DNA from 4 places in the Pseudomonas sp. WC2 genome. Region 1 is predicted to be linked to each of the others. Evidence: riboswitches for the same ligand, from Rfam matches in the RefSeq annotation. Region 1 holds a riboswitch; each other region holds the start of a gene.
The links. Region 1 has a riboswitch for cobalamin ahead of ACQ4OE_RS05095 (TonB-dependent receptor plug domain-containing protein). Riboswitches for the same ligand answer to the same signal wherever they lie in the genome.
Positions count from the first base shown of each region.

Region 1 (7,855 bases):
CTATTACGCTGAGTGAGTACCCCCAAAGGGGTAGACGCGGGTCTGCCAGCGATTGGGCCAGTACAGCCAACATCTCCATCGACTGACCCAACACCATCGCTGGCAACCCTGCCCCCATAGGGTTTCTCGGTTCACGCGCAGATCCTAAAAATTGATCTTGAACCCCAGCATCGCGTCGTACCCGTGGCTGTCGCCATCGAACCCTTGGCGATAACCCGCCGAAGCGGTAAACGTGGTGCGCCGGTTGGCCTGGTAATCCACGCCCACATTGACCTCGCCCCAGGTGCCTTGAATATCGGCGCCAAACGGCACGTAACCCGATTCCGAGGAAAACTCGGTCTTCGGCTGCCCCTTGAATTCATGCCACACACTTGGCCGAACCCACGCGTTGGTGCGCCGTGCGCTCTTATCCACGCCTTCGGTGTCCCAGTCTTTGGCGATGCGAACACCGAGCCGGCCAATCAGCGAATCGACATCGCGGAAGCGGACTTTCGCGCCGACATCATCACTGCTGTCCAGATCGACATAGCTGTAAATCGCCTGCAACTGCGGCTCGACGTACCAGTTTTTGTCGAACTCGTACGGGTAGCCGTTTTCCAGCGATGCGGTGTAACCCCAGCCGCGGGTTTTGAGTTTTTCCAGGTCGTTGGGTTTGGCTTCGATGTCGAAGCGATTGACCTGCAACACGCCATCCAGATACCAGCCGGACGGGCCAAAATGCGTCCAGTACGCGCCCAACCCGTAAGCGCGCAACGTATCGTCGCCGGCGGCGCGGCGGGTGTAGTGGCTGACGCCAGCATCGATGGTCCCCGCTGACAGCGACACCCCGGCCTGCTCATGGCTGCCATCGGCGCGGACCTTGCGATACAGATCAGTGCCCACCTGAAACGCCGTCAGGTCGTAGTTATATTCCGGCGTATTGCCCAGAATGTTTTTGCCATCGCCGTCCTGTTTGCCGCTGCGGTAGATCACTCGACCCCAGCCCATCGTCGGCGCCAATGTCGATTCATCTTGCTTGGGCAACGGCTCCCCGGCGTTCAAACGCTCCTCACCGACCCGCTCGTGCAAGGTGTCAACCATGGTTCGGCTGTAGACCAACGCCAATGCCGGCAACGCGCCGTACAGTGAAACTTCCGGGCGAAAGTTCGGCACGCGCGCAGGGGTTGGATCGGGGGCCGGCGGATCATCGGGGATCGGCGCGTCCGAGCGCAGATACCAGGTGTCGTTGCCGGTGCCGTCCTCGGCGCCTTGTTGCAGGCGATATTCATAAGGCCCGGCGACCACCCGGCGAGCGAGGCGGAAGGCATTCGGATCGCTGGCGCCGTCGGTTTTGTTCAGCAGTTCGACCACCGCGATGCCGTTGCCCTGAGTCAGCTCACCCAAGCCGCCGACGTTCGTCACCGCCAACCCGGTGGCGCCGCCGCTGGCAGTGCGGGTCGAGTCCACCACCAACATATCGGAGCGGCTGTTCGTGCCGCCCTCATTTAAAGTGCTGTTGAGCACCAGCCGCCCGCCATTGGACACGAACACCCCGCCGCCATCACTGCCGGCGCTGTTTGCGCCGCTGATCAACAGCACATTGCCGACACTGCTGCCGCCGCCCGACACGTCGAGTGTGCCGCTGTTAGTGAAGCTGTTGACGCCGAGCAATTGCCCCTGCACCGCGCCTCCCAATGTCGGAGTGTTGGCGGTTTGGCCCAAAGGCAAATACGCCCCCGTGGTACTGAAATTGCCGATGCCGGACGCTGGCTGCGCAGCCAGACGAATCGTGCCGCTGTTGTCGATGCGGTTGTCGCCCGCCACACCGAGATTGCTGGTCGCCACGCCCCAGCTGTCACGCGTGCCGCTGCCGCTGGTGGCGGCGAAGTTGCGCAGCGTCCAGGTGCCGCTGTTCAGCACGGTGCTGGAGGCGCTGACGGCGTTGACCGAACCGGTGATCTGCCCGGTGTTGTTGAGGTTGAACGTGGTCCCGGGTGTAGTCGCGTCGGCACGCACCGCCGAATCGCTGAGTGCGCTGATCGCCCCTGAGTTGTTCAAGGTCTGGCTCGCGCCGCCCAAGGCAACCCCGCTGCTGTCGGCGCGCCCGCCCTGAATTGTCGCGGTGTTGCTGACGTTGACGCTGCCGCCCTCGGTCAGCGCGTCAATCGCCGACGAGCCCGTGCCCCGCGCCGTGATCGCCCCGCTGTTGTTCACCAGAACGCTGGCCGCGCCCGACGCCTGGGCGAGAATCCCCTGACTGTCGCTGGCGCCGAACGCCTGAATCGCGCCGCTGTTGACCACGCTTTGAGTGCCGCTGACCGTCAGCGTGCGAATGCCGCGCTGCTGGTCACCGCGCGCGATCAATTCGCCGCTGTTATTGACACTCAACGTGCCGACGCCACTGCCACCGTTGAAGGCATTACCCGCCAGAATCGCCGCGCCCTGACCGTTGACGTCGATCAGCGGCCCGGTGAACGCAACGCTGACATTGCCGCCCAACGTCAGCGCCTGAATACCGAACGAACCAATCCCGGTGCCATCGCCAGAACCGGCGTTGGAGTGGGTGATGATCGTGCCGCCAGCGTTCACGTCCACCGTGCCGGTCGGTGACTGGGTCGAGGCATAAATACCGTTGGCGTTGCTGTTGAGGGTTTCGATGCGATCACCGCTGTAAACAACCCGCACGTTGCCCGCCGTCGAATCCACCCGAATACCGCCAGCGCCAAAACCGCTGGCAAAAATGTTGCCGGAATAATCGATGAGGACGTTGTTGTTTTCGGCGCTGACGATGATGCCGTAGCCGCGTGTGGTGTTGGGGTTGCCGAACACCGTGAGATTGCCGCTGCCGGTGATGGTGGCATCGCCGGGGCCGCGTTTGATGATGTAGATCGCCCGCGAACCGGCGCTATTGGCAGCGTCACCGACAGTGATCGCAGCATTGTTTTCAATGCTGATCGAACCCGTGGCGCCGACGTTATCGTTGGCGTAGATGCCGTGCGCGGCGCCGCCGGTGGTGGTGATCGCGCCGCTGTTGACGATGTCGATGCTGCCGACGCTGGAGAACGCGCGGATCCCGAAACCGTTGAGGCCGCTGGTGCTGAGCGTGCCGCTGTTGGTCAGACTGGTATTGCCCGCCCCGCCCTCGGTAAACACGCCGAACGCATTCATGCCGATGGCTTGGACATTGGCGGCGGTGACCACGGTGGTGTTGCCATTGACCGCGCGTGTATGGACACCGGCATGGTTGCCAATGCCCGCAGTCGGCAGCGTGTCGTCGATAATCGGCAGGCCGGCGGACAACGCATCATCGTTGTTGACCAGAATGCTCACCCCGGCGCCGACGTTGACGTTGGTCTCGCCACTGCCGGTGGCTTTGGTCCAGATGCCGTTGCCGCCGAGCAAGGTGATCTGCCCGCTGCCCTGATGGCTCAGATTGATCGCCCCGCCACCATTAGCGCTGACGTCGATGCCATCGTGTTCGTTGCCGACCACGGTGTTGAGGATGTTCAGCGTGGTGCCCGAGGTCACCGAAAACGTCGACAACCCAGTGCTGGCATTGGTGATCGCCAAGGCGTCCAGTCCACTGCCGCCAATGTTGACCGTGTTGGTGCCGCCGTCGACGGTCAGCGTCGCATTGCCGGTGGTGCCGATGACGTTGGCGAACACTGCGTTGGCCGCTGTCGGTGGCGTGCTGTCGACCGTCGTGCCGCTGAGGCTCAGCGTGGTGTTGGCGTTGTTGCCACGGCTGTTCAGCGAAGAGCCTGCGGTGGTGGTGATGGTGGTGCCCGCTTGAGTGCTGATCGAGGCATCGACACCGGCAGTGGGCAAACAGGTTTGCGAGACGTTATAAGCACCCGCCGCGAGCGGCCCGCAGGCTGCTTGGGCTTCACTCAACAGCAGCGCATTGGCCACGGCCAACAGCAACGCGTTACGCCTGAAATGGGGCGCGAATCCCGGAAAGGATTGGTGGCTTGCGCCTGTCATCGGAACCTCCTTGTTCAACCCTCAGCACTATTGGATGGCCGTTGTTGGCGCCACGGAAATATTGCGGTGATTACCGCTATAGACCTTAGTAGTTATTTCCAAAGTCGCAGCGCTCCGCGGACCTGGCGCTGGCAGGCAAGTTGACGAACGGTCTGTCGAATGTTCAGATGCCGGCCTGTTTCAGGTGCCCCCTGCCGCCGTGCTTGGGGTGAAACGGGAAACCGGTAGGTTCTGTTTGAACGAGTCCGGTGCTGCCCCCGCAACGGTATGCGCGTGATGCTTTCGATACACCACTGTGGCCAGACGGCCATGGGAAGGTGAAAGCCTCGATACGCGCGAGCCCGGAGACCGGCCTGGAATTTCGTTTGGCAAAATCCTGCGGTGGGCGGGCATGGGCCGGTGTCGGCGTGTGCGCGGTGCCTTCTCCTGCATGCTCTTCTGCGAAGATCCTTTTCGAGAAGACAATGATTCGACGTTTCAACACCTCTGTTCCAACCCTTCTGTTCAGCTGTGTGTTCAGCTGTCTGTTCAGCCCTGCTCTGCTGGCCGATGACGCACCGCTGGAACTCAATCAGCAAATCGTTTCCGCGCCGTCAGTGGAGTCCACCACCGTCGCCGATATGGCGCACTACGGCAGCAAAGTCGAGATCGTCAGTCGCGAGCAGATCGAACGCGCCGGCCCCAGCGCTGACGTCAGCCGCGTGATGCAGATGTTCATTCCCGGCCTGTATGTCGCGCCGAAAAACGGCCCGTTCGACTACGGCACCTATTCGCTATTGGGCGGACGCAATGACGACACGCTGATCCTGCTCGACGGCGTGCGCCTGAATAACCGTCTGTACGGCGGTCTGTACCTGGACACCCTGCCGGCCAACGCCATCGAACGCATCGAAGTGCTCAAGGGCGGGCAGAGTCTGTTGTTCGGCACGCAAGCCGTCTCCGGCGTGATCAACATCGTCACCCGCAGCCCGCAATCGCGCAAAGGCGCCGGTGAGGTGAACGTCGGCGTCGATACGTTTGGCGGCACCACTGAAGATGCGCGGGTCGAGAACATTTTCAGCAATGGCTTCGGCGATCTCGGCTTGCTGGCGTACGTCAGCCACAACGTCTCCGATGGCTACCAGCCCTATCGCAACAGCGACCTGAAAAACGTCAGCGAGAAGAACCGCGCCTACGAAGTCACCACGTTTGGCGGCAAGGCGATCCAGTCGTTCGGCGATGATTCGCGGCTGGAATTGTTCTACCAGTATGCCGACGCCAACCTCGATTTCGCTCGCCCGGTCGACAACCACAAAACCACCAACGACCGCGTACAGCAGATCGCCACGGCGACCTTCGAACAGAACGTCAACGAGCGCCTGAGCTACTTCGTCAAAGGCCACATCAACGATTGGGACACGCGCTACACCCGGATCAACAACGTCGAGGGCGGTGGCACCAAAGTCATCAACCACAACGACTATTGGGGCTTCACCGATTGGGGCGTGCAGGCCGAAGGCAAAGCTGAATTGTCCGGCGGGCATGTGCTGGTGTTCGGTACGGACAACCAATGGTTCAAGGGTCAGGACGATGTGCTGATCATCGACAACGACAAGGCCGAAGCGCACGCCGTTTACACGCAACTGCGCCCGCAAATCGACGCCCTGCCCGACTGGCACCCGAGCATCGGCGTCCGTCATGAAGCCATGGGCGGCGGTGATAGCGCCACGGTCGGCATGCTCACTTCGCTGTATGACCTCAACGACCATTGGGCCCTGCGCGGCCAGTACGGCACGGCGTACAAACTGCCGAACGCCGAGCAACTGTTCGTCAACGAGCCGGGCGACGAGATCGGCAATCGCAACCTCAAACCGGAGAAAAGCCGCAACGCCGAACTCGGTGTCGATTACAAAGGCCTGCTGCTCGACCGTGAGTTCAGCGCCAGCGTGACCTTGTTCAAACGCAAGATCGACGACCTGATCACCCTCGACGATATCCAGTGGGTCAACGGTCAGGGCCAGATCCAGATGCGCGGTTTCGAGGCCGACGCCAAACTCGCGCTCAACGATCAATGGAGCCTGCAAGCGGACATGACCCGCAACCTCACCGAGTCCCGCGACGGCGTGACGATCAATGACATTCCAAGCTTCTTCGCCCGTTCGCGGGTCGGCTACGAGTCGGAGACGCGCATGTGGGGCGCCGGCGGTGCGATCCGCTATATCCGCGACGTGATCAGCTCGAAACACGTCGAATACGGCCACTATTCGGTGGTCGATGCCGACGCCTATCGCTACCTCGACCATGCCCATCAGCACCGCGTGAGCCTGTTGGTCGAAAACCTGTTCGACCGCGATTACGTCACCAGCCGCTCGAGCAACGTCGACAACCTTGGCCGGCCATTCACCTCCGAAGTACGTTACACGTACCGCTTCTGATGAGTGACATCCAAACCGTCGACGGTGTCGACACGCACCCGGACTGGTCGCATGTGCCCGAGCATGCGCGCCACGTGTTCATCTGTACCGGCCCGCGCTGCACCCAGCGCGGCGCCCAACAGTTATGGAAGACGTTGCGCCGGCATTTGCTGGCGCACGATCGCATCGAAACCCCCGGCGGTGTGTTGCTGACGCGCACGCACTGTCAGTTTCCGTGCAACCTCGGCCCGGTGCTGACGGTGTATCCGGACGCCTGCTGGTATGGCGTGCACAGCGACGAAGATGTGCAGCGATTGGTCGAGCAGCATCTGCTCGGCGGTGAAGTGGTCGAAGATCTGCTGATCAAGGCGCGGCCATGAGATCGCTCGTATGCTGGATCGGCGCCCTGCTCTGTTCATCGCCAGTGCTGGCCGACAGTTATCGCAACTGCGGCGAAACCTGGAGCGTCGCGCGGCCTTCGCGCATCGTCGCGCTGAATCAGCATGCCGCTGATCTGGTGCTGGCGTTGGGCGCCGGTTCGTCGTTGGTGGGCGTGGCGTATCTGGATGACACCGAGGCCGGTCAGCGGCCATCGGAGTATTTCGGCGTGCCGGTGATCGCCCGGCAATACCCGGCCAGCGAAGTGCTGTATGCGCAGAAGCCGGATCTGGTGATTGGCGGGTTTGCCACGGCGTTTGGTGATGGCGTGACCTCGCGCTCGGGACTGGCGCGCAATGGCGTGGGTTCGTATCTGCTGGAATCCGCCTGCAACGGGCATTCACTGGATTACTTCGCCCATGTGCGCAATGACCTGCTGACCCTCGGCAAACTGCTGCACAAACAGCCCCAGGCACGGCAATTGAGCGAGGCGCTGGACGCCGATCTCGCCCGCGCCCAGGCACTGGCCGCGCCTGGCAAACCGCTGTCGGTGTTCTATCTCGACAGTGAAGTCAAAGGCCTCGATTCAGAAGGCCAGCGCGGTTACGTCACCACGCTGTTGGCCGCCGCTGGCGCGCGCAATGTGTTCGCCGAGATAAACCAGTATCGCGTCACCGTCAGCAGCGAAACCCTGCTGGCCAGCGACCCGGACGTGATTCTGCTGGCCGACGCCGACTGGTCGCCCGCCAGCCGCAAGCGTTATCTGCTGAAACACGACCCGGTGCTCTCGCAGCTGCGCGCCGTGCGCGAAAACCGCTTGATCGACATTCCCTTCACCCACCTGCTGCCGACCGTCAACAGCGGTCGTGTGGCGCTGGATCTGGCCCGAAAGCTAAGCGTGCTGGATAAAAAGAAATGAACCCGCCGCCGCTCACGCCACCTAACGCACAGACCAACAGGAGGTAGCCAATGCAAATCGAAACCGTGTGGATCGTACTGGCGGCAGTTCTTCTGCTAATCGAACTTTGGGCCATCAATCGGGTGCGCAAGAGCGAAGGGAAATCGAGCAATAAGGGTGTGTGGATCGTGTTGATCGTGTTTGTGCCGCTGTTTGGCTTGAT
Region 1 covers NZ_JBOBDR010000003.1:260,585-268,439, forward strand. The annotation lists gene ACQ4OE_RS05090 (autotransporter outer membrane beta-barrel domain-containing protein) at 145-3,963, opposite strand; cobalamin riboswitch at 4,129-4,334, shown strand; gene ACQ4OE_RS05095 (TonB-dependent receptor plug domain-containing protein) at 4,428-6,377, shown strand; gene ACQ4OE_RS05100 ((2Fe-2S) ferredoxin domain-containing protein) at 6,377-6,736, shown strand; gene ACQ4OE_RS05105 (ABC transporter substrate-binding protein) at 6,733-7,653, shown strand; gene ACQ4OE_RS05110 (PLDc N-terminal domain-containing protein) at 7,704-7,855, shown strand, end outside.

Region 2 (7,855 bases), on a different contig from region 1:
GAGTGCGAGCTGATGATCGAGCAATTGTTTGAGCAAGGCGTGTTGACGGGCTTCGGTCGATGGCGCCGGAGCGGGGGAGGCGGTCATGAATCACACTCGATAACGGATATTCAGATGCCGACGTTATCGAAGGTCAGACGCTGTCATGCGGTATCTATATACCACCTCGCATCGGTCAATCTGTGCCAGACAGCGAGCGCAATTGAGAATGCTTTCCCGACAAAAATACTAGGACTTTGTCCGGCGGCTTGTTTGGCGTAAACTGCGCCCAAGCCTGCGAGGAGTTTCCATGACCGCTATTACCATTACTGACGCCGCCCACGATTACCTGGCCGATCTGCTTTCCAAGCAGAACACCCCGGGCATCGGCATCCGCGTCTTCATCACCCAGCCTGGCACCCAGTACGCCGAAACCTGCATTGCCTACTGCAAGCCGGGCGAAGAAAAACCGGAAGACAAGGCGCTGGGGCTAAAAAGCTTCACCGCTTATATCGACTCGTTCAGCGAAGCGTTTCTGGATGATGCGGTTGTCGACTACGCCACCGACCGCATGGGCGGCCAGCTGACCATCAAGGCGCCGAACGCCAAAGTGCCGATGGTCAACGCCGATAGCCCGGTCAACGAGCGCATCAACTACTACCTGCAAACCGAAATCAACCCGGGGCTGGCCAGCCACGGCGGTCAGGTCAGCCTGATCGATGTGGTTGAAGACGGCATCGCCGTGCTGCAATTCGGTGGCGGTTGCCAGGGCTGCGGCCAAGCCGACGTGACCTTGAAGGAAGGCATCGAGCGCACCCTGCTTGAGCGTATTCCGGAGCTCAAGGGCGTCCGCGACGTCACCGACCACACGCAGAAAGAAAACGCCTACTACTAAGGTGTTCGCTGCGGACATAAAAACGGCGCCCCGTGAGCGCCGTTTTTTTATGGGTAAATTTTGCCTAAGCCTTCGCGAGCAAGCTCGCTCGCGAAAAGGCCTTCATGGCCGATAAATGTGAGCATGCCCGGCGCGATACAACGATGACTCGCTAAACACCTCACTGCCCAACACCCGCCCAACCAGAATCAACGCCGTACGCCGAAACCCTTTGGCCTCGACCTTCCCGGCGATATCAGCCAGCGTCCCTACCACCCAATCCTGATCCGGCCATGTCGCCCGGTGAATCACCGCAATCGGGCAATCCGCGCCGTAATGCGGCACCAGTTCGGCCAGAATCTTATCCAGATGATTGACCCCCAAATGAATCGCCATGGTCGCTCCATGCTGCGCCAGACTGCCGAGTCCTTCACCCGCCGGCATCGCGGTTTTATCGGCATAACGGGTCAGAATCACGCTTTGCGAAACGTCCGGCAACGTCAGTTCGGCGCCCAGCAGCGCTGCACACGCTGCGGTGGCGGTCACACCCGGGACGATTTCAAAGGCAATCCCAAGTTCACGCAAATGACGAATCTGCTCGCCAATCGCGCCATACAGACTCGGATCGCCGGAATGCACCCGTGCCACATCCTGGCCCTTGGCGTGCGCGGTTTTGATCAAATCGATGATTTGCTCCAGATGCAATTCAGCGCTGTTGACCACGGTCTCGGCCTGATGACCTTCGAGTACCGCCGCTGGCACCAATGAGCCTGCATAAATGATCACCGGACAACTGCGGATCAACCGCTGGCCTTTGACAGTGATCAATTCCGGGTCGCCGGGGCCGGCGCCGATGAAGTAGACGGTCATCGTTGAATCCTTTGAAAAAGCGGCTCGGCAATCCCTACAGATGAAGATTGCTCATGATCGATGGCGGGGATTATCGGGATTTTAAGCAGCGCCAGCCAATGCCAGGGTCGCCTGAGCGTATTTTTGCCTGGAAATCAGCAGTTTCGCGGGGGCTTGAATCAGCTGTTCGGCCAGTGCCAGTGCGGCACTTTCGGCGACGCCGTAGCAACCCGTACGCTCAAAAGCGATCTGCGAATGGTGACTGAGCCTGAGCTGATAATTGGCCAGTTCCTCGCTGCTGAAGTATTGCAAGGGCAGGGCCAGTTGCTCGGCGAGCTCTTGCAAACCCGGCTCGTCACGCTTCAGATCGATACTGGCCAGCGCCTTGACTGCCGCCAGTTCGATACGATGGGCCTGCAACGCTTGATCAAGCAACGCGCGCAGCGTGCTGGCCGGGCAGCCGCGCTGGCAGCCTAGGCCGACGACAAAGGTCGGCGCTGCGCGGTCATGGGTCATGCGTGATATTGACCATCGCTTTTGCGGCGGAACAACCAAGCGCTGATCAGGCCGAGAGCCAGCCAGAACGCCACGTTGGTCAGCTGCGAAGCGATTTTGAACTGAGCTTCCAGAGCTTCCGGAGCGAGCATCGAGTGCACTTCCGGTTGCGGTGCGCCGATCACGTGCGGCACGGCAAGAATCGCCACGCCGAGAATCTTCATCAGCCAGTGACGGCTGAACGCGATCAACGACAGTCCGACCGCAGTCGAAGCGGCCGTGCCGATCCACCACATCTGACGCGAGGCCAGATCCGCAGCGGCTGTGCCCGGCAATTCAGGCGGCAGGCCCAGGGTCGGCGCGAGGACGAACGTGGCGTAACCGGCCAGACCCCAGAGCAAACCTTGCGAGGTTTTGGTCGGTGCGCGCAGGGTATAGAGGCCAGCGAGCATCAGGGCGAAACCCACGGCCACCACCAGATTGCCACCGGTGGTCGAGACAACGCGCTGCCAGCCATCTTCCGGCTCCCAGGCTTCGGCATCGTGCGTATGCGCGGCGGTGCCGGCGGCGTGCTCATGAACCTCGGCAACAGGTTCGGCTTTCTCGAAGGTTTCCGCTTGCAGAATCAGCGGCGAGACCCAGAAGCTTTGCAGCAGAGTGAGGAGCAGGGCGGCCAGCAGACCGGTGAAACCTGCGGTTTGCGCGATACGCTTGATCATGTCGGCAGGTCTCAATGGCACGGGAACGCGGCGCTGTGGCGGGTATCGTGGGCGGCGTTGTGCACCGCTTCGATGTGCGAGAAACCGGCGAAATAGACCAGGCTGGCGCCGAGAATCGACGCGAAGATCGCGGCGGTCAGGCGTTGGCTCAATGTGGCCGTGCTGGCGATTTTGTCCGTGTTGCTGCCGGTGCTGCTGATGATCGACATGGCGCTTCCCTCTGGAGTGTCAGCGGGTGATCTAGAGCGCATGAAAACCCCGGCGTGACGAGCACGCAGGGGTTCGAACAGCGCCCGCCCACCGCGGGTTTGTTATGTTCAGCGACGCACGATGCGCACTGTGTGTTGCGGGCCGGTCTCCGGGCTCACGAGGGGGTGGCGTCAGGCCGACCTGCAAGCGTCACCTTCCCATGCCTTACTGGCACAGTGGTTTTGACGCTTCGCTCGCTTACCGTTGCGGGGGCAGCACCGGACTGACATGGGCTTGAGTAAAGCACATGATTCACCGGTTTCCCGTTTCACCCTGTGAAGGGCACCCGTAACAAGGTGTGTAGGAGAGCATGGCTCGGGGATTTTAGTCAATTTTGTGGCTGGATCCGTTGCTGCGGTAAACGGATATGCCCCCAATCCAACATTGACCCATAAGCAAGCCATGCGTAGCCTTGCGCCTTCGAGGTTCTTCGGCCCACGCCGAAGCTAAGAAGGGAACGCGGTCAATGCCGCGGCTGCCCCCGCAACTGTGAACGGTGATGTTCGCTGCCACGCCACTGCCAGCTCAACTGATGAGCCAGCGGGAAGGCGCAGCCAACGCCAGGCCCCACGCCTGAACACCGTCAGCCAGGAGACCTGCCTCGTCACAGATTCTCACTACAACCGGGCGGGGTGATCCGGTGGCGAACGCTTCCGGCGCGCACGCGCGTTGCCGGTTCTCGTCCCGTATGCCCGCCGCTTGCCAAAGGGCATACCGATGAAAACACTGGCCAAACTCCCCGTCACCATCGTTACCGGCTTCCTCGGCTCGGGCAAAACCACCTTGCTGCGCCACATGCTCGACAACGCTCAGGGCCGTCGCATCGCGGTGATCGTCAACGAGTTCGGCGAGTTGGGCATCGACGGTGAAATCCTCAAGCAATGCACCATCGGTTGCACCGAAGAAGAAGCCACTGGCCGTGTTTACGAATTGGCCAACGGCTGCCTGTGCTGCACGGTTCAGGAAGAATTCTTCCCGGTGATGCGCGAATTGGTCGCGCGTCGCGGCGACCTCGACCACATCCTCATCGAAACCTCGGGCCTGGCCCTGCCAAAACCGCTGGTACAAGCTTTCCAGTGGCCGGAAATCCGCAGTGCCTGCACCGTTGACGCAGTGATCACCGTGGTCGACAGCCCGGCCGTGGCGGCCGGCACCTTCGCGGCATTCCCGGATCAGGTCGATGCGCAACGCAAACTCGACCCGAACCTCGACCACGAATCGCCGCTGCACGAGCTGTTCGCCGACCAACTGGCCAGCGCCGACCTGGTCATCCTCAACAAAGCCGACCAGACCAGCCCGGAAGACCTCGCTCGCGTGCGCGCTGAAGTCGCCGAAGAGCTGCCGCCAGCGGTGAAAATCATCGAAGCCAGCAACGGTCGTCTGCCGCTGGACGTGTTGATCGGCCTCGGCGCCGGTTCAGAAGAGCACATCGACAGCCGTCACAGCCATCACGATCACCACCACGGTGAAGGCGATGACGACCACGATGACCACGATCACGACGCTTTCGATTCGATCTCGATCGAACTGCCGCAAGCTGACGAAAGCCTGCTGCTCGACGCGCTGACGCAACTGGTGGTCCAGCACGGCATCCTCCGTGTCAAAGGTTTCGCCGCCATCCCGAACAAGCCAATGCGTCTGCTGATTCAGGGCGTGGGCACGCGTTTCGACAAGCATTTCGACCGTCAGTGGGGCGCCGATGAAGCGCGCGTGACGCGTCTGGTGTTGATCGGTCAGGAACTCGACGCCGCACAACTCGAAGCGCAACTGCGCGCCGCGCTCAGCGTTTAAGCCATGCACCTGCTCAGGACCCAGCCCGGCGGTTTCGTCTCGGATGACAATATTGCCGACCTTGGACAAACCCCCGCCGAGCTGGTGATCCTGTGCAGCGGCGACTCCAGTCTCGCGCTGCTCGCCGAGGCTGCGCAGCAGTTGCCGGAGGATTATCCGAGCCTGCGTCTGGCCAATCCGATGCAGGTGCAGAATCACGCTTCGGTCGATCTGTACGTCGACGAAGTGCTGCGTCACGCCAAGGTAATTCTGATTTCCCTGCACGGCGGCATCGCTTATTGGCGGTATGGCGTCGAGCGTTTGATCGAGTTGGCCGACCGCGGTGTGCAGGTGATTCTGGTGCCGGGCGACGACCGTCCCGATCCGGAGCTCAGCGACTTGAGCACGGTCAATGCCGAGGATCGCGACCGGCTCTGGCAGTTCTTGCGTCAGGGCGGCATGGGCAATGCGCTGGATTTCTTCCGATGCATGGCCAGCCGTTGGCTCGACCGCGATTACCCGTGGGCCGAGCCTCAAGCATTGCCGCGCACGGCGATTTACCACCCGAACAAACCCACCGCCGCACTGAGTGACTGGCAAGCCGAATGGCTGCCTGAGCAACCGGTCGCGGCGGTGCTGTTTTATCGCTCACACCTGCAAGCGGCGAACACGGCGTTTATCGATGTTTTCTGCCAGCGCCTGCAAGCGGCGGGGCTCAATCCGCTGCCGATCGCGGTGGCCAGTCTGAAAGAGCCCAGCTGCCTGTCAGTGGTGGAGGATTGGCTGGACGAAGTCGAGGCGGGGGTAATCCTCAATACCACCGGTTTCGCTCAATCCAGTCCCGAGGCGCCGCATCTGCGCCCGTTTCGTCGCAATATTCCGGTGATTCAGGCGATCTGCGCGCAGGACAACGAGCCCGGCTGGCGCGACAGCGAGCAGGGCCTTGGCCCGCGTGACCTGGCGATGCACATTGCCTTGCCGGAACTCGACGGGCGCATCATCAGCCGGCCGATCAGTTTCAAGGATCTGGCCTGGCGCAGCGAGCGCAGTCAGTCCGATGTGGTCTGCTACCGCGCCCAGCCTGAGCGCATGGATTTTGTCGCTGAACTAGCGCGACGCTGGATTGATCTGGCGCGGGTGCCGAACGGCGAAAAACGCATTGCGCTGATTCTGGCCAACTACCCGACCCGCGACGGACGCATCGGCAACGGTGTCGGTCTCGACACGCCGGCAGCAGCGCTGAATATCCTCCGCGCGTTGCAAACCGAGGGCTATCCGATCAGCGCAGAGTTGCCCAACAGCGGCACCGAGTTGATCCAGCAATTGCTCGGTGGCGTCAGCAACGACCTCGACACCATTGACCTGCGCCCGTGCCAGCAAAGCCTGGCGATGGACGATTATTTAGCGATGTTCAACGCGCTGCCCGAAGCCAATCGTGCGGCGGTGGTCGAACGTTGGGGCGCGCCGCAAAACGATCCGATGTGCCGCGACGGTCGCATGATGATCGCCGGGCTGCGCTTCGGTCTGACCTTCGTCGGCATTCAGCCGGCGCGCGGTTATCAGGTTGATCCGAGTGCGGTCTATCACGACCCGGATCTGGTCCCGCCGCACGCTTATCTGGCGTTCTATTTCTGGTTGCGCAACACCTACGGCGCCCACGGCGTGATCCACGTCGGCAAACACGGCAACCTCGAATGGTTGCCGGGCAAAGGCGTCGGCCTTTCGGAAAACTGCTGGCCGGACGCGCTGCTCGGGCCGCTGCCGAATATTTACCCGTTTATCGTCAACGATCCGGGCGAGGGCGCCCAGGCCAAACGGCGCACGCAAGCGGTGATCATCGACCACTTGATGCCGCCGCTGACCCGCGCTGAAAACTACGGGCCGTTGCGCAATCTGGAACTGTTGGCCGACGAATATTACGAGGCGCAACTGCTCGATCCGCGCCGTGCCCGTGAGTTGCAGCGCGATATTCTGCAACTGGTGCGTGACACACAGATCGATCGGGAACTGCAGCTTGATGCCGCGCTGGACAGCGACGCCGATGCGGCGATCTGGCTACCGCGTCTGGATACCTATTTGTGTGATCTGAAGGAATCGCAGATCCGCGATGGCTTGCACATCTTCGGTGAGTCGCCGAGCGGGCGCTTGCGCATCGATACGTTGCTGGCGCTGCTGCGGATTCCGCGTGGCGACGGCAAAGGCGCGCAGTCGAGTCTGCTGCGGGCGCTGGCCAAGGCGTTTGAACTGGGTTTCGATCCGCTCGACTGCGGGCTGGCCGACCCATGGAACGGCCCGCGCCCGGCAGAGCTGCAAGCGCAAAGCGAGGAAACCTGGCGCACTGCCGGTGATACCCGCGAACGTCTCGAACTCTTCGCTACTCACTTAATCTTCGAATCACTACAAATTCCCTGTGGGAGCGAGCCCGCTCGCGAAACCGGTGTGTCAGGTAAATCAATATCGACTGAAAAAACGCCTTCGCGAGCAGGCTCGCTCCCACAGGGGGCGGGGTGGCTTGATGTTAACGCGATCATCCAGTCACTGCGCGACGTCGTCGCCCCACGTCTCGACGCCTGCGGCCCCGCTGAAATGCGCGGTCTGCTCGACGCCCTCGGTGGTCGCTTTGTTCCCGCCGGCCCCAGCGGCGCGCCCAGCCGTGGCCGCCTCGACGTCTTGCCTACCGGGCGCAACTTCTACTCGGTCGACGTGCGCAATCTGCCGACTACGACGGCGTGGCGCATCGGTTTCCAGTCCGCCACGTTGATCCTCGAACGTCACCTGCAAGACCACGGCGATCACCTGCGCCAGCTCGGATTATCGGTGTGGGGCACCGCCACCATGCGCACCGGCGGTGATGACATCGCTCAGGCCATGGCGTTGATGGGCGTGCGTCCCGTGTGGGCCACCGGCAGTCAGCGCGTGG
Region 2 covers NZ_JBOBDR010000002.1:106,151-114,005, forward strand. The annotation lists gene ACQ4OE_RS02485 (hypothetical protein) at 1-87, opposite strand, end outside; gene nfuA (Fe-S biogenesis protein NfuA) at 290-874, shown strand; gene cobM (precorrin-4 C(11)-methyltransferase) at 977-1,723, opposite strand; gene ACQ4OE_RS02500 (cobalamin biosynthesis protein) at 1,805-2,218, opposite strand; gene ACQ4OE_RS02505 (CbtA family protein) at 2,215-2,916, opposite strand; gene ACQ4OE_RS02510 (CbtB domain-containing protein) at 2,928-3,125, opposite strand; cobalamin riboswitch at 3,249-3,470, opposite strand; cobalamin riboswitch at 3,572-3,783, shown strand; gene cobW (cobalamin biosynthesis protein CobW) at 3,883-4,956, shown strand; gene cobN (cobaltochelatase subunit CobN) at 4,960-7,855, shown strand, end outside.
Region 2: it holds a riboswitch for cobalamin, as region 1 does, so the genes downstream of both, ACQ4OE_RS02510 (CbtB domain-containing protein) here and ACQ4OE_RS05095 (TonB-dependent receptor plug domain-containing protein) in region 1, are expected to answer to the same signal.

Region 3 (7,855 bases), on a different contig from region 1:
CGGATGCCAGCGTTTCGGTTCACCGAGCAGCGCATCCAGCGCAACCGCAGCGACACTCAACAACGCCACACTCATTGACTCACTCCCCAATAATTTTCGTACAGCAACTCATTGAGCGGACGCGCCCGCGCCCACCCTTCGAGTACCAGCATCGGCGCCGGATAGAATTCCTTGACCGGGCCCAGGCACAAAACGGCCAGAGGTTTAGCGCCTTGCGGCAATTTCAGCAGATCGGCCAACGCTTGTGGCTCGAACAGCGAAACCCAGCCCATGCCCAAGCCTTCGGCACGGGACGCCAGCCACAGATTTTGAATCGCGCAAGACAACGAGGCCATGTCCATTTCCGGCAGTGTGCGACGGCCAAAAATGTGTTTGTCGCGATCATCCATCAGCGCCGCGACCAGCACTTCAGCGCAGTCGTGGATGCCTTCGACCTTGAGTTTCATGAACTCATCACTGCGCTCGCCGAGGGCTTCGGCGGTGCGGATGCGCTCATCTTCGACGAGGTTCTGGATTTGGCTGCGCAGGGTGCGGTCGCTGATGCGGATGAAGCGCCAGGGCTGCATCAGGCCGACGCTTGGGGCCTGGTGAGCGGCTTCCAAGAGTCGGCGCAGCAGATCCGGCTCGACCGTGCCACCGGTGAAGTGGCGCATGTCGCGGCGTTCGGCGATGGCCCGATACACCGCTTCGCGTTCGGCCTCGGAGAATGCGTTGTCGGTCATGGCCCTTTCGCGAGCAGGCTCGCTCCCACAGGGGTTAGGTGATCCAATGTGGGAGCGAGCCTGCTCGCGAAGGCGCCCTCAGGATCAGGCAGAAACAGTGCAGCGACAGCCACAGGATTCGACGGAAAATAAAAGTGCACGTAAGAAGCCGTCATCCGCCCCTCACGATAAACCGCCTCGGCCCCGCGCCCGCCATTCGGGCTCAAACCCCGCGCAATCGGCGCCAGTTCGGTAGTCGTCAGCGAATGATGATACGTGTGCCCACGCAACGATCCTTCCGGCAGATCCACCGCTTGCAACGCCAACGCCGCCAGACGCTTTTGCATCACCGCGTCGCCCTTGAGCAACCCGACCAACTCGGCGCGAGTGCCTTCAACATCCGTCAACGAACCGAGCAGATACAGCATCCCGCCACACTCAGCGAGCAACGGTTTGCCCGCTGCATGATGCGCTCGGATCGCCGCAACCATCGACGTGTTCTGTGACAACGCCACGTGATGCAATTCCGGATACCCGCCGGGCAAATACAGACTGTCCGCCTCCGGCAATTGCGTGTCGCGGATTGGCGAGAAGAAGCTCAACTCGGCACCCATCGCGCGCAACAGATCGAGGCTCGCGCCGTAGGTGAAGGCAAACGCCTCATCCCGGGCGACGGCGATTCGCACATTCTTCAACAGCGGCTCGACGGCGATGACGTCAGGCGCGGCGAATTCCACGGCCGGTGGCAGCGCTACCTCGCAACTGCTGGCGAGGGCATCGGCGGCAGCGTCGAGACGCACATCGAGATCATTCAATTCGCTGGCCTGGACCAGGCCGAGATGGCGACTCGGCAGTTCGATGCCGGTCTCGCGAGACAACGCGCCGTACCAGCGCAGACCTTCGGTGAGACTGCCTTCGAGCAGTTGCGCATGGCGCAGAGTGCCAACGCGGTTGGCCAACACACCGGCAAACGGCAGATCCGGCTGATACTTCGCCAAACCCAACGCCAACGCCCCAAAGGTCTGCGCCATGGCAGTGCCGTCGATCACACCGAGCACCGGCACACCGAAGTGCCGAGCCAGATCGGCGCTGGACGGCGTACCGTCGAACAGACCCATCACGCCTTCGATCAGAATCAGATCCGCCTCGGCGGCGGCTTCCCACAACAGCCGACGACTTTCCTGCTCGCCGACCATCCACATATCCAGTTGATACACCGGCGCACCGCTGGCGCGCTCGAGGATCATCGGGTCGAGAAAATCCGGGCCGCATTTGAACACGCGCACCTTGCGCCCCTGATTGCGATGCAAACGAGCGAGTGCGGCGGTGACGGTGGTCTTGCCCTGACCGGAAGCCGGCGCGGCAATGAGTACCGCCGGGCAGTGACGTGGTTGATTCAAAGTTCGACGCCTTTCTGCGCTTTGATGCCTGCCTGGAAGGCGTGTTTGAGCATGCCCATTTCGGTGACCGTGTCGCCCATTTCGATCATTTCCGGCTTCGCCGCGCGACCGGTGACGATCACGTGCTGCATCGGCGGACGGGCCTGCAGATCGCTGAGCACCTGATCGAGATCGAGGTAGCCGTGCTTGAGGGCGATGTTCAACTCATCGAGCACCACCAGACCGATCGACGGATCACGCAGCAACTCACGGGACACGGCCCACGCGGCTTCGGCGGCGGCGATGTCGCGCTGACGGTCCTGGGTTTCCCAGGTGAAGCCCTCGCCCATCACGTGGAAGCGCACTTGCTCGGGGAAGCGGCGGAAGAACAACTCTTCGCCGGTGCTGTTGCGGCCCTTGATGAACTGCACCACGCCGCACTGCATGCCATGGCCCATGGCGCGGGCGAGCATACCGAACGCCGAGCTGCTTTTGCCTTTGCCGTTACCGGTCAGCACCAGCACCAGGCCGCACTCGTCAGGCGAGTTGGCGATGCGTTCGTCGATCACGGCTTTTTTGCGCTGCATACGCGCCAGGTGGCGTTCGTCGCGCTCGGGGGAATCAGTCATGGGGGAGCTCTCCGTTGGGGCTGGATAACGGCGGGCAGGCAAAAGAATAGACGGCAAAAAGCCTGGCATCGCCCACCGTGATGCCGCTGGATGGATCAGGCCGGTCTCCGGGCTCATGAGCGGCGTCTGCCTGACTGCGCGCCTTCCCGCTTTAAGCAGTGGCATTCGACGCAGCTTTTACTCATTTACCGTTGCGGGGGCAGCGCCGGGATCGTGATCGTTCTTCGCTTGAAGACAAGCCTCACCGGCTTCCCTGTTTCACTCTGTCGACCGCAGCCACAGAGCACCTGAAACAAGCCGCGAAGGTTAGAGGGTTGGGGGTGGAGCGTCAATTAAAGAGGCGGCCAGCGGGCGAATAACTGCCGTCGATCAATTATCTGCCGCCAATCTTGTGCCATGCCGATACAAATGATATCAAAGAGCCATGCTTTTCCCGAAAAGCCACTACAACAATAAGGATGATGACGATGCAAGGCATGATCATCAGCAACCCGCGCCTGGAATTCCTGCGCCCGATGCTTGAACGCTGGTTTGACTGTATCGACCGCTACAACGCCGTGCGCGGCGACAGCGACACCCCTTACTGGCATGACGAGAAAGCCAATCTCGGATTGCTCTCGGCAGCCGCCTGGATGGCCGAGCTGGTCACCCTGAACGACACTGCCACGCGCAAACAGAATGAAGAAGGCGAGCGCAATGCCCGCGCGGATCTGTTCATCGCCGGCGCCGAAGATCGGGTGTATATCCAGGCCACACAGCGCTGGCCTCGGGTCAACAATCTCAACCTGACCCAAGCCCTCCTCGACATCACCAGCGATGCCAAACGCATCAGCTTCGCCAGCGACCTTAAGCTCGGCTGCCTGTTTGTCGCCCCGCAAAAAGCCCAACACAGCGCCAGCCCTGAAGAGCTGCAGGACATGGTTGATGACCTGCAAAAGGAACACACCTGCGCGGTTGCCTGGTATTTCCCCTACGCCTACCGAAAATTGCGCAGCGAAGCGGGCAACTATCACCCCGGCATTGCCGTGCTGTTCAAGGAAGCACGCGGCTAAGCAGTTGAACCATCGGGCTTGCGCCCTCCTCTATGATTAAGAATGCATTCATAGGGAAGATCAGCAATGCGCAAGCCCCAGCTCGTTTTTGTCATCGCCTTCGCCGGAGGACTTGCCGCCTGCGGTGAATCCTCCAGCCTGCAAGTCTCCGACGGCACCGGTCCGTCCCCGAAGTTGCCCGAACCAAACAAAACCCTGATCCCGACGGTGAACATCGCCCCGGCGGTCGGCTGGCCCGAGGGCGCCAAACCAACGGCAGCGGCCGGCACGCAAGTCGCCGCCTTCGCCGAAGGCCTCGACCATCCGCGCTGGCTCTACGTGCTGCCGAACGGTGACGTACTGGTGGCTGAAACCAACGCTCCGCCGAAACCCGACGACAGCAAAGGCATCAAGGGCTGGGTCATGAAGACCGTCATGGGCAAGGCCGGCGCCGGCGTGCCGAGCCCGAATCGCATCACCCTGCTGCGCGATGCCGACCACGATGGCGTGGCCGAAACCCGCACGGTATTTCTGCAAAACCTCAACTCGCCCTTCGGCATGACCCTGGTCGGCAATGATTTGTACGTCGCCGACACCGATCGACTGTTGCGCTTCCATTACGAGCCCGGCGCGACCGAGATCAAGACGCAGCCGATCAAGGTGACCGATCTGCCCGGCGGCACGCTGAACCATCACTGGACCAAAAACGTTATCGCCAGCAAGGACGGCAACAAGCTGTATGTGACTGTCGGCTCGAACAGCAACGTGGGCGAAAATGGTCTGGATAAAGAAGAAGGTCGCGCAGCGATTTGGGAAGTGGATCGGGCGACCGGCAATCACCGGATCTTCGCCTCAGGCATCCGCAACCCGAACGGCTTGGCGTGGGAGCCCACCAGCGGCGCGCTGTGGACAGCGGTCAACGAGCGTGACGAAATCGGCAGCGATCTGGTGCCGGACTACATCACCTCGGTCAAGGACGGTGGTTTCTATGGCTGGCCGTTCAGCTACTACGGCCAACATGTGGATGTGCGCGTCGAACCGCAAAATCTCGACCTGGTGGCCAAGGCCATCGCCCCGGATTACGCGGTCGGCCCGCACACCGCGTCGCTTGGTCTGACCTTCGCCGAAGGCAACACCTTGCCAGCGCAATTCAAGGAAGGCGCCTTCATCGGCCAGCACGGCTCGTGGAACCGCAAACCGCACAGTGGCTACAAAGTGATTTTCGTGCCGTTTACCGGCGGCAAACCGAGCGGTACACCGGTGGATGTACTGACCGGATTCCTCGACAAGGACGAGAACGCGCTGGGCCGCCCGGTAGGCGTGGTGATCGACCCCCAAGGTGGATTGCTGGTGGCGGATGATGTGGGCAATAAAGTGTGGCGAGTGTCGGCCACCAAATAACTTATTGCCTGGCACAAAACACTGTGGGAGCTAGTACAGCTAGCTCCCACAGTGGATTTCTGAGTAGTTTGAATTACGGGTTATGCGCCAGATGCTCTGGCTGCAATACGCGCTTGGCACTCAGGTAAGCCTTCTGCCAATACGCCTTCGACAGGCTGTCCAGCTTCACCGTGCCACCCGTGGCCGGCGCATGCACGAAGCGCCCTTCGCCGACGTAGATCCCCGCATGACTGACTTGCGAGCCGCCATTAGTGGCGAAGAAGATCAGGTCGCCGGTTTGCAAACCTTCCTTGCCGACATTCGGCGCCTGCATGACGATCATCTCGCGCGTTGATCGTGGCAGGGAGATCCCCGCCGCATCGCGGTAGACGAAACCGATCAGACCACTGCAATCGAATCCCGAGTCCGGCGTATTGCCGCCCCAGCGATAAGGCGTGCCCACCAACCCGAGCGCGCGGAACAGCACGTCTTCAGCAGCAGGCGAGAAGGATTGCGAAGGGCCGAACACGACCGGGGCGCGCACCACCGGCGCAGGCGGCGGAGTACGGCTGGCGCAGCCGCTGAGCAGCGCTGCGAAGAACATTATTGCGAGGCGGGCCGACATGGTCATAAGCAGAACATCCTGATCTGGCTGCGGCTTTCTCTGCCGAAAGGACAGAAACAAAACCGCCTGCGGAGCACGCAGGCGGTTTGCCATCAAACTAGTTTCAGGATTCTAGCGGCTATACGACAAACTTCAAGTAAGACTTTAACTTAACCTTGTAAAGTATAGGTCTACTCCGTTACCGAAAGCCTGATTGTCGCCGCGAACGCAGCGACATCGGGGGAATTACTTGCGAGCGGTGACCACAGTCGGAGCGTTTGCCAATGCGCGTTTCGCTTCGATGAAAGTCTTGCTCCAGTAGCTGTCACCCAGGCTGTCGATGCGAACACCGCCGCTGCGACGACTGCTGGAGTGAATGAACTGGTTGTCACCCAGGTAGATCCCGGCGTGGCTGACACGACCGCGACGACCGTTGGTAGCGAAGAACAGCAGATCGCCCGGCTCGAGGTTACCGCGCGAAACCAGCGGCGCATCGACGTTGATCATTTCGCGCGTCGAGCGTGGCAGGTTCATGCCGGCTTCTTCGCGGAAAAGATAACCGATGAAACCGCTGCAATCGAAACCGGCTTCAGAGGTACCGCCAAAACGGTAACGGGTACCGATAAGAGACATGCCGCGTTCGAGGATGCTGTCGGCCAGAACAGGAAGCTGATAAGGCTTCTTGCCGTTGAATTCGTTGAGTTCTTTTTCGGTGTCCAGCTCTTCCTGATAAATAACGGAAGACTGGGCAGTAGCAGAATTTTTAACCTGTTGAGACTGCTCTTGAACTGGAGAATGAGCAGCGCAACCAAACAACAGGGTAACAAATGCGAGAGGCACGAGGGGTGCGAAGCGCTTTAGCATGGGCACGACCGTGGTTGATAGTTGTAAAGAAGGCGAGACTATGCCCGCTATCAGCCTCATTTGCAAATTCAATCGATCTTTTTGTGACTTCTCGGTTTCTCGTTTACATCTAAGCGCTTAAGCCCATTTGAGTCGAGACGCGGCCTGCGCAACGTGCAGGAAAGCGGATTTTCTGGCGCCTGAAATATGCCGAAAAGCTCTGAAAGCCCCGCCGTTACCAGCCCAGCGTTTCCTTCAGGAAGGGAATGGTCAGCTTGCGTTGCGCTTGCAAAGAGGCCTGATCGAGCTGCTCAAGCAGATCAAACAGCGCGCTCATGCTGCGGGTGCCACGGGTCAAAATAAAGTGCCCGACTTCATCGGTCAGGTGCAGACCACGACGTGACGCGCGCAATTGCAAGGCACGCAGTTTGTCTTCATCGGAAAGTGGGCGCATCTGGAAAATCAGCGCCATGGTCAGGCGGGATTTCAAGTCGGCCAGTTTGACCGGCAGTTCACGCGGAGAAGTGGACGCGGCGATCAGCAGACGCCGACCGCTGTCACGCAGACGGTTGAACAGATGAAACATTGCCTCTTCCCAGTCAGCCTTGCCGGCAATCACCTGCAAATCATCCAGGCAAACCAGTTCGTACTGCTCAAGGTTGTCGAGGATTTCAACACCGCGATCCATCAACTCGGCCAGCGGCAGATACACCGCCGGTTCGCCCATCTGTTCGAAGCGCAAGCAGGCTGCCTGCAACAGATGCGTGCGCCCTACGCCGTGCTTGCCCCACAGATAGATCAGACTTTCTGTCCAGCCGGCGTCGGCTTCGCATAGACGCTCGACATAGCCGAGTGCAGCGGCATTGGCGCCTGGGTAGTAGTTGATGAAGGTGGCGTCGTCACGCAGACGCACACCTAGGGGCAGCTGAATCGGTTTCATGCTGACTGAACAGTTCTCAAGGAACCGTTAGTGGCCTCTGTGTAAAGTTTGCGAAGTTTATACCCGTGAAGCTGAGCGCACAATGCGACAGAGTCCAAGCAAAATCAAAGGTTTGCGTTAACGTACTGGTTTTATGACAGTTTCTTTGGCGCCAGCACCTGCAGGACACGGGCCAACCCGGCTCCCGCCGGGCTGCCCAGCCGATTACAACTCAGGCTCGTCCGCACCACTATAAATCTCGGAATCCTTGTACAAGTCGTGGACATGGCGCACCAACACCATGATCACTGCGGCCACTGGCAACGCCAGCAAGACACCGGTAAACCCGAACAGCTCGCCGCCGGCCAG
Region 3 covers NZ_JBOBDR010000011.1:179,227-187,081, reverse strand. The annotation lists gene cbiB (adenosylcobinamide-phosphate synthase CbiB) at 1-75, opposite strand, end outside; gene bluB (5,6-dimethylbenzimidazole synthase) at 72-722, opposite strand; gene ACQ4OE_RS15715 (cobyrinate a,c-diamide synthase) at 719-2,101, opposite strand; gene cobO (cob(I)yrinic acid a,c-diamide adenosyltransferase) at 2,098-2,709, opposite strand; cobalamin riboswitch at 2,791-3,015, opposite strand; gene ACQ4OE_RS15705 (hypothetical protein) at 3,177-3,761, shown strand; gene ACQ4OE_RS15700 (PQQ-dependent sugar dehydrogenase) at 3,828-5,141, shown strand; gene ACQ4OE_RS15695 (C40 family peptidase) at 5,215-5,751, opposite strand; gene ACQ4OE_RS15690 (C40 family peptidase) at 5,971-6,588, opposite strand; gene hda (DnaA regulatory inactivator Hda) at 6,803-7,507, opposite strand; gene ACQ4OE_RS15680 (AI-2E family transporter) at 7,712-7,855, opposite strand, start outside.
Region 3: it holds a riboswitch for cobalamin, as region 1 does, so the genes downstream of both, cobO (cob(I)yrinic acid a,c-diamide adenosyltransferase) here and ACQ4OE_RS05095 (TonB-dependent receptor plug domain-containing protein) in region 1, are expected to answer to the same signal.

Region 4 (7,855 bases), on a different contig from region 1:
CCCGTTCTTCATCGAATACCACCTGTGTTGTCTTGGCATCCGTCGCAACCGACCGGTGATTGCCGAACTGTTCGACTCAGCGCCGCCCATGAATTGATCACCCCTGACGCCCACCGCCGACCCCTGCCTTGAGGGACGGCCAACGCTTACCTGAAAACGGAGATTGACCATGCAGTACCAACAACCGACTCACCTGCAAGCCGCGATCCTTGACTGGGCCGGCACCGTTGTCGATTTCGGCTCATTTGCGCCGACGCAGATTTTCGTCGAAGCCTTTGCCGAGTTCGGCGTCGCGGTATCGCTGGAGGAAGCGCGCGGCCCGATGGGCATGGGCAAATGGGATCACATCCGCACGTTGTGCAACCTGCCGCAGATCGCCGAGCGTTATCGCGCCGCGTTTGATCGCTTGCCGAGTGACGACGATGTGACAGCGATCTACGAACGCTTCATGCCGTTGCAGATCGAGAAGATCGCCCTGCATTCGGCGGTGATTCCCGGTGCGTTCGAAGCGATTGCGGCGTTGCGCGACAAGGGTTTGAAGATTGGTTCGTGCTCCGGGTATCCGGCGGTGGTGATGGCCAAGGTTGTCGAGCTGGCGCGAGAGAATGGTTATGTCGCTGACCATGTCGTCGCCACCGATGAAGTGCCCAATGGCCGGCCGTATCCGGCGCAGTCGTTGGCCAACGTGATTGCCTTGGGCATCGATGATGTGGCCGCGTGCGTCAAGGTTGATGACACCTGGCCGGGGATTCTTGAAGGGCGTAGCGCGGGGATGTGGACGGTGGCGTTGACTTGCTCGGGGAATGCGCTCGGATTGACCTACGAACAGTTCAAAGCGTTGCCGTCGGATCGTCTCGCGGAAGAACGTGAGCGCATCGGCAAGATGTTCGCGCCATCGCGTCCGCATTACTTGATCGACACCATTGCCGAGCTGCCTGAAGTCATCGACGACATCAACGCACGCCTGGCGCGCGGCGAAACCCCGCAAGCCTGCTGACACCTGATCGTTCCCACGCTCTGCGTGGGAATGCAGCCCGTGACGCTCCGCGTCACTGGACGCGGAGCGTCCCTAGAGCCGTTCCCACGCGGAGCATGGGAACGATCAGCGGTCTCGCTCAAATCCCAGGCAAAAAAAAGCTGCCAAAACTGGCAGCAGAAACTTTAAGAACACGCGATGTATTGACCTCAGCATAGGCGCTGAATCATGACAGTGTCATGACAGTCACACCTTCGCTCAAGGCCAATCGGCTCAATGACTACGGCCAGGACGGCATTACCTACGGCGGACTGCTGCGCCTGTCGCTGCTTCTGCTGAAGGTGAGCAACGTCCAACAGCTCAAAATTGCCGGCCTGCAACCCTATCGCCAAAGCATTCTGCCCGCCGGCCTGGTGCTGATGCTGGCCGCCTTCAAAGTCTTCGGCATCGCGCAGATGGCGCCGTCTGAACCGGGCCTGCGCCTGGGCGTATTGCTCGGGTTGATGAACCGCCATTAATCCTCGTCCCGACAGATTCGTCTCCCCTTCAGCGGCCTGATCGACTACCATGCCGCCGCCGGTTTCCACACGGGATTAATAGGGAATCCGAAATGCTTGCACAGCATCAATCGGAACTGCCCCCGCAACTGTAGGTGCTGAGCCTGCTCCACGACTGCCACTGGGTGAATCCCGGGAAGGCCGGAGCGCGGCGATGACGCATCAGTCAGGAGACCTGCCGGCACAGTGACTGACTAACCGGCGGGGTGTCCGGGAAGGACATCGTGCCGCGCGTCTTTGATCAAATGCCGGCCTTGCGCAGGTTTCCCTGACCGCGTTCGAAGGTGTGTTTCCAATCCGTACCCCCCCGCCCCGTACGGAACCCTTGGAGACTGCCCCATGCTGCTGCCTCGCGTTGCTACCCTCATCACCGGTCTGAGTCTTTGCGCCTTGGCTCATGCGGCACCGACGGTCTATCCCCTGACGCTTGAGAACTGCGGCAGCACGCTGACTTTTCAGCACGCCCCAGCACGTACGGTGACCATCGGCCAGGCCGGCACGGAAATGCTCTACGCCATGGGTCTGGCGGATAAAGTCGTCGGCACTTCGCTGTGGTTCAACAATGTGCTGGATAAATACAAGGCGCAGAACGACAAGATCGAACGCCTGGCGGATAACGAACCGAGCTTCGAAGCAGTCATCGGCAAGCGCCCGGAACTGGTTGCCGTGGAGCTGGAATGGATGGTCGGTCCGCAAGGCGCGGTCGGCACTCGGGAGCAGTTTCATGAACTGAAAATCCCCACCTACCTGCTGCCCTCCGATTGCGAGGCCAAGGACAATCTGGTCGGTGCCGACGGCACGCGGCTGGCGCCCTTCAGCATCGACAGCATTTACAAAAGCGTGAGCCAACTGGCGCAAATCTTCGATGTGCAGGATCGCGGTCAACAGCTCAATGGCCAGCTCAAGGCCAGCCTCGCCAAATCCATCGCCACCGCCCAAGGCAAACAGTTGAAGGACGCCAGCGCATTGGTCTGGTTCTCCAGCGCCGAAATGGACATCGAGCCATTTGTGGCCGGGCACAAAGGCATTCCCGATTTCATGCTCAGCACCCTCGGCGTGCGCAACGTTGTGAAGTCCGACGAAGAATGGCCGACCGTGGGCTGGGAAACCATTGCCAAGGCCAACCCGACCTTTCTGGTGATCGCGCGCATGGATCGCCGCCGCTTCCCCGCTGACGACTATGAAAAGAAACTCGCGTTCCTGCGCAGCGACCCGGTGACACGCAACATGGACGCGGTGAAAAACAACCGCATCATCATTCTTGATGCCATGGCGATGCAGGCCAGCCTGCGCATGTTCGATGGTCTGGAACAACTGGCCACGGCCATCAACGGCTATGACCTGTCGAAATGACTCAGCGATTGATCCGAGTACTGCTGGCGTTGGCGATCCTCTCGGTGGCACTGATCGCCGGCGTGGCCATTGGTGAAACCTCGATTGAACCGAGCATCGTCCTGCAAGTGCTGGCCAACAAACTGTGGGGCGCCGGACATGTGCTCGACCCCATCGACGAAGGCATTGTCTGGAACTATCGCCTGACCCGCGCGCTGGTCGCCGCGGCCTGCGGCGCCGGGCTCGCAACGTGCGGAGTGATTTTGCAGTCGCTGCTGCGCAACCCGCTGGCCGACCCGTATCTTCTGGGGATCTCCGCGGGCGCCTCGACCGGGGCGGTGATGGTCGCGTTGCTCGGCGTCGGCGCTGGCGTTATCTCGCTGTCGGTCGGCGCCTTCGCCGGCGCCGTGATGGCGTTCGTGCTGGTGATTCTGCTGGCGCGGGTCAGTGGTTCGGCCAGCGGCACCGGGCAAATCATTCTCGCCGGCATCGCCGGTTCGCAGCTGTTCAACGCATTGACCGCATTTCTGATCACCCGCTCGGCCAGCTCCGAACAGGCGCGCGGGATCATGTTCTGGCTGCTCGGCAATCTCGGCGGCGTGCGTTGGCCGTCGGTGTGGCTGGCGGTGCCGGCGGCTTTGTTGGGGCTGGCGGTGTGTCTGTGGCATCGGCGCGCACTGGATGCGTTTACCTTTGGTGCGGATTCGGCGGCATCGCTGGGCATTGCAGTGCGGCGCGTGCAGATTCTGCTGATCGGTTGCGCGGCGCTGGTGACGGCGGTGATGGTGTCGATTGTCGGCTCGATCGGCTTTGTCGGTCTGGTGATTCCCCACGCCGCGCGCCTGTTGCTCGGCACCGGCCATGGCCGACTGTTGCCGGCCAGTGCCTTGGGTGGAGCGGTGTTTCTGATTGCCGCGGACGTGTTGTCGCGCACGTTGATCAAGGGTCAAGTGATTCCGGTCGGGGTGATCACGGCGCTGGTCGGCGCGCCAGTATTTGCCTTGATTCTGGTTGGCCGCAGGTCCGCGCGATGAACAGCGTCCTGAGTTGTAGCGGATTGAGCTTCAAGGTGCGCGGCGCCGAACTGCTCAACGGCGTCAGGCTTGAGGTCCGGCGTGGCGAAACCCTCGGCATTGTCGGACCGAATGGCTCGGGCAAATCGACGCTGCTGAAACTGCTCGCCGGGCTGCGCGAACCGAGCGCTGGCGAGGTGCTTATTGACGGTCAGCGTCTGGGTAAAATGCCCCGCCGACGCATTGCGCAAACCCTCGCGGTGGTCGAGCAACAGGCCGACACCGACGACGGCATCCGCGTGTTCGACGCCGTGGCGCTGGGGCGCACACCGTGGCTGTCGGCGCTGCAACCGTGGTCAGCGGCGGACGATGCCATCGTCGAGCAGGCGCTGATCGATGTGGACGCCCTGCACCTGCGCAATCGTCTCTGGCGCAGTTTGTCCGGCGGTGAACGCCAGCGCGTTCACATTGCTCGGGCACTGGCTCAGCGACCGCAGATGCTGTTGTTGGACGAGCCCGCCAATCACCTCGACATTCAGCATCAATTGAGCATTCTCAACGTGGTGCGAACGCTGCCGGTGACCACGCTGATCGCCTTGCATGATCTCAATCAGGCGCTCAACTGTGATCGACTGGCGGTGCTGGAGCGCGGGCGACTGGTTGCTCTGGGCAAGCCGCTGGAGGTGCTGACGCCTGCGCGACTACAAGATACTTTCGGGGTCAGGGCGCATTACCTGACGGACCCGTTTGATGGCGCGCAGATCCTGCGTTTTCATTGATGCTCTTGTGCATGTGCGTGGTCTGCCACACCGGGTCAGAGTCGACATCAGTAATCGAGAAGCCCTGCCGCTGCCAAAACGCGATGGCACCCGGCAAGAATGGATGCGTGTGTAAATAGACCACCTCGACACCGTCGGCGCGCGCGTACTCTTCGAGTGATCGATACAACGCACCAGCCAACCCCGAACGCCGCTGCGATGGCAGGACGAACAGACGCACGACTTCCACCACTTTGCGGTCGGGATAGCCAAGGTGCGGGAAGCGTCGGTCATAGGGCAGATAGCCGATCGAGGCAACGATCTGTCCGTCATGACGAGCAATCAGAAAACGCCCCTGCCCGTGGAGATAAACCTCGGCAAAACGCGCCAGATCGTCAGGCGTGCCCGCAGCGCTGAGCTTAGGGAAAAGTTCGGCACGGGCCTTGAGAGCGAAATCCAATACCTCAGCAATATCTGCCTCGGACACGGCCTTAATGGTCGGTTGATGAGTCATGAAACGGCAAACACCTTGATTGCGGCTGACCACCTTAACAACGGCTCCCTATGGGATGCCAACAATCTCGGCACACCGCTATCGCCAGCACTACCAACCTTACCTTCGGTCCCGTTTTCGCTGCAGGAAATCTCTCCACAGATCAAGCCATTGCCATCGCCGAAGACGCCCTTTGGATACTCAATGGCGCCTCGATATAAACGCATACAAACCGAGCCCTGCACGCCTCCGATTTCGTTCTATCGTTAGATCGAATTGGCTGTATTTCGAACGGACTAATGGTTGCGACAGAGGGTGTCTGAGCCTATGTTGCACGCGAGTCTTTTCCCCGCGAATGGAACGCGATCAACACCACAAAGAGGTGAAGAAATGTCAAAGGAATCACGCCCTGCCGTGCTTGGGCTGATAGGCAACACTCCGCTGGTTCAGGTGACCCGTTTCGATACCGGGCCATGTACGCTGTTTCTCAAACTGGAATCGCAAAACCCCGGCGGTTCGATCAAGGACCGCATCGGTCTGGCGATGATCGACGCCGCTGAGCGCGATGGTCGCTTGCAACCGGGTGGCACGATTGTCGAAGCCACCGCCGGCAACACCGGTCTGGGGCTGGCACTGGTTGGCCGCGCCAAAGGTTATCGCGTGGTGCTGGTGGTGCCGGACAAAATGTCCACCGAGAAAGTTCTGCACTTGAAGGCCATGGGCGCCGAAGTGCACATCACCCGCTCCGACGTCGGCAAGGGTCATCCCGAGTATTACCAGGACGTCGCCGCCCGTTTGGCGAAAGACATTCCCGGCGCATTCTTCGCCGATCAGTTCAACAACCCCGCCAACCCGCTAGCCCACGAATGCAGCACCGCGCCGGAGATCTGGGCGCAGACCGAGCATGATCTGGATGCAATCGTTGTCGGTGTCGGCTCTGCCGGCACGCTGACCGGTTTGAGCCGCTTCTTCAAACGCGTGCAACCGGATCTGGAAATGGTCTTGGCCGACCCAGTCGGCTCGGTCATGGCGCAATACAGCCGTGACGGCACGATGCCGACGCCCGGTTCATGGGCGGTGGAAGGCATCGGCGAAGATTTCATTCCGTCGATCACCGACCTCTCCAGCGTACGCCACGCCTACTCGATCAGCGATGAAGAGAGCTTCGATCACGCTCGCCAGTTGCTCAAGGCCGAAGGCATTCTTGGCGGCTCGTCGACCGGCACCCTGCTCGCCGCAGCACTGCGTTATTGCCGCGAGCAGACCGAGCCGAAACGCGTGGTGAGTTTCGTCTGCGACACCGGCACGCGCTATCTGTCGAAGGTCTACAACGACCAGTGGATGACCGATCAAGGCCTGCTGCAACGCAAGGGTTATGGTGACCTGCGCGACTTGATCGCCCGTCGTTTCGAAGACGGTCGCGTGATCAGCGTCGGCCCCGACGACACCCTGCTGACCGCGTTCCAGCGCATGCGTCTGGCGGATGTTTCGCAGCTGCCAGTGCTGGTGGAAGGCAAGCAACTGGTCGGGGTGATCGACGAGTCGGACATCCTGCTGCCGGTGCACGAAGATGCGTCGCGCTTCAGCCAATCGGTGTCCAGCGTGATGACCGACAAACTGCAAACCCTCGCCCCCGGTGCCAGCCTGTCTGAACTGGAATCGGTGCTCAACCGTGGCCTCGTCGCAATCGTTGCCGACGCGTCTGGCTTCCACGGCCTGATCACCCGCACCGACATGCTCAACCAATTACGGAGATCCCTTGCATGAGTCAACACGACGATAAATCCCAAGGCTTCGCGACCCGGGTGATCCACGCCGGGCAGACGCCGGACCCGACCACTGGCGCGCTGATGCCGCCGATCTACGCCAACTCCACCTACCTGCAAGATAGCCCCGGCGTGCACAAAGGCTTCGATTACGGGCGCTCGCACAACCCGACGCGTTTTGCCCTGGAACGTTGCGTGGCGGATCTGGAAGGCGGCACCCGCGCATTCGCCTTCGCCTCCGGGCTGGCGGCGATTTCGACGGTGCTGGAATTGCTCGATGCAGGCTCGCACATTGTCTCCGGCAATGATTTGTATGGCGGCACCTTCCGTTTGTTCGACAAGGTGCGTCAGCGCAGTGCCGGGCACCGCTTCAGCTTTGTCGATCTGACCGATCTGTCGGCGTTCGAGGCGTCGCTGCAGGACGACACGCGCATGGTTATGGTCGAAACCCCGACCAACCCGCTGTTGAGCCTGTCGGATCTGGCCGCCATCGCGCGGATTTGCCGTGCACGCGGCATTATCTGCGTGGCCGACAACACCTTCGCCAGCCCGTATATCCAGCGGCCGCTGGAGCTGGGCTTCGACATCGTGCTGCACTCGACCACCAAATACCTGAACGGCCACTCCGATGTGATCGGCGGTATCGCCGTGGTCGGGCAGAACGAAGAACTGGCGGAAAAACTCGGTTTCCTGCAGAACGCGGTAGGCGCGATCAGCGGGCCGTTCGATGCGTTTCTGACGTTGCGCGGGGTGAAAACCCTGGCGCTGCGCATGGAACGTCATTGCAGCAACGCGCTGGATCTGGCGCAGTGGCTGGAGCAGCAGCCGCAGATCAAACGCGTCTACTATCCAGGCCTTGAGTCACACCCGCAGCATGAGTTGGCCAAGCGCCAGATGCGTGGTTTTGGCGGGATGATTTCCGTCGATCTGAACAGCGATCTGGCCGGCGCGCGGCGTTTT
Region 4 covers NZ_JBOBDR010000006.1:267,320-275,174, reverse strand. The annotation lists gene ACQ4OE_RS10060 (LysR substrate-binding domain-containing protein) at 1-97, shown strand, start outside; gene phnX (phosphonoacetaldehyde hydrolase) at 170-997, shown strand; partial or broken gene ACQ4OE_RS10050 (Ppx/GppA family phosphatase) at 1,234-1,494, shown strand; cobalamin riboswitch at 1,537-1,730, shown strand; gene ACQ4OE_RS10045 (ABC transporter substrate-binding protein) at 1,873-2,886, shown strand; gene ACQ4OE_RS10040 (FecCD family ABC transporter permease) at 2,883-3,899, shown strand; gene ACQ4OE_RS10035 (ABC transporter ATP-binding protein) at 3,896-4,657, shown strand; gene ACQ4OE_RS10030 (GNAT family N-acetyltransferase) at 4,599-5,150, opposite strand; gene ACQ4OE_RS10025 (pyridoxal-phosphate dependent enzyme) at 5,520-6,896, shown strand; gene ACQ4OE_RS10020 (cystathionine gamma-synthase) at 6,893-7,855, shown strand, end outside.
Region 4: it holds a riboswitch for cobalamin, as region 1 does, so the genes downstream of both, ACQ4OE_RS10045 (ABC transporter substrate-binding protein) here and ACQ4OE_RS05095 (TonB-dependent receptor plug domain-containing protein) in region 1, are expected to answer to the same signal.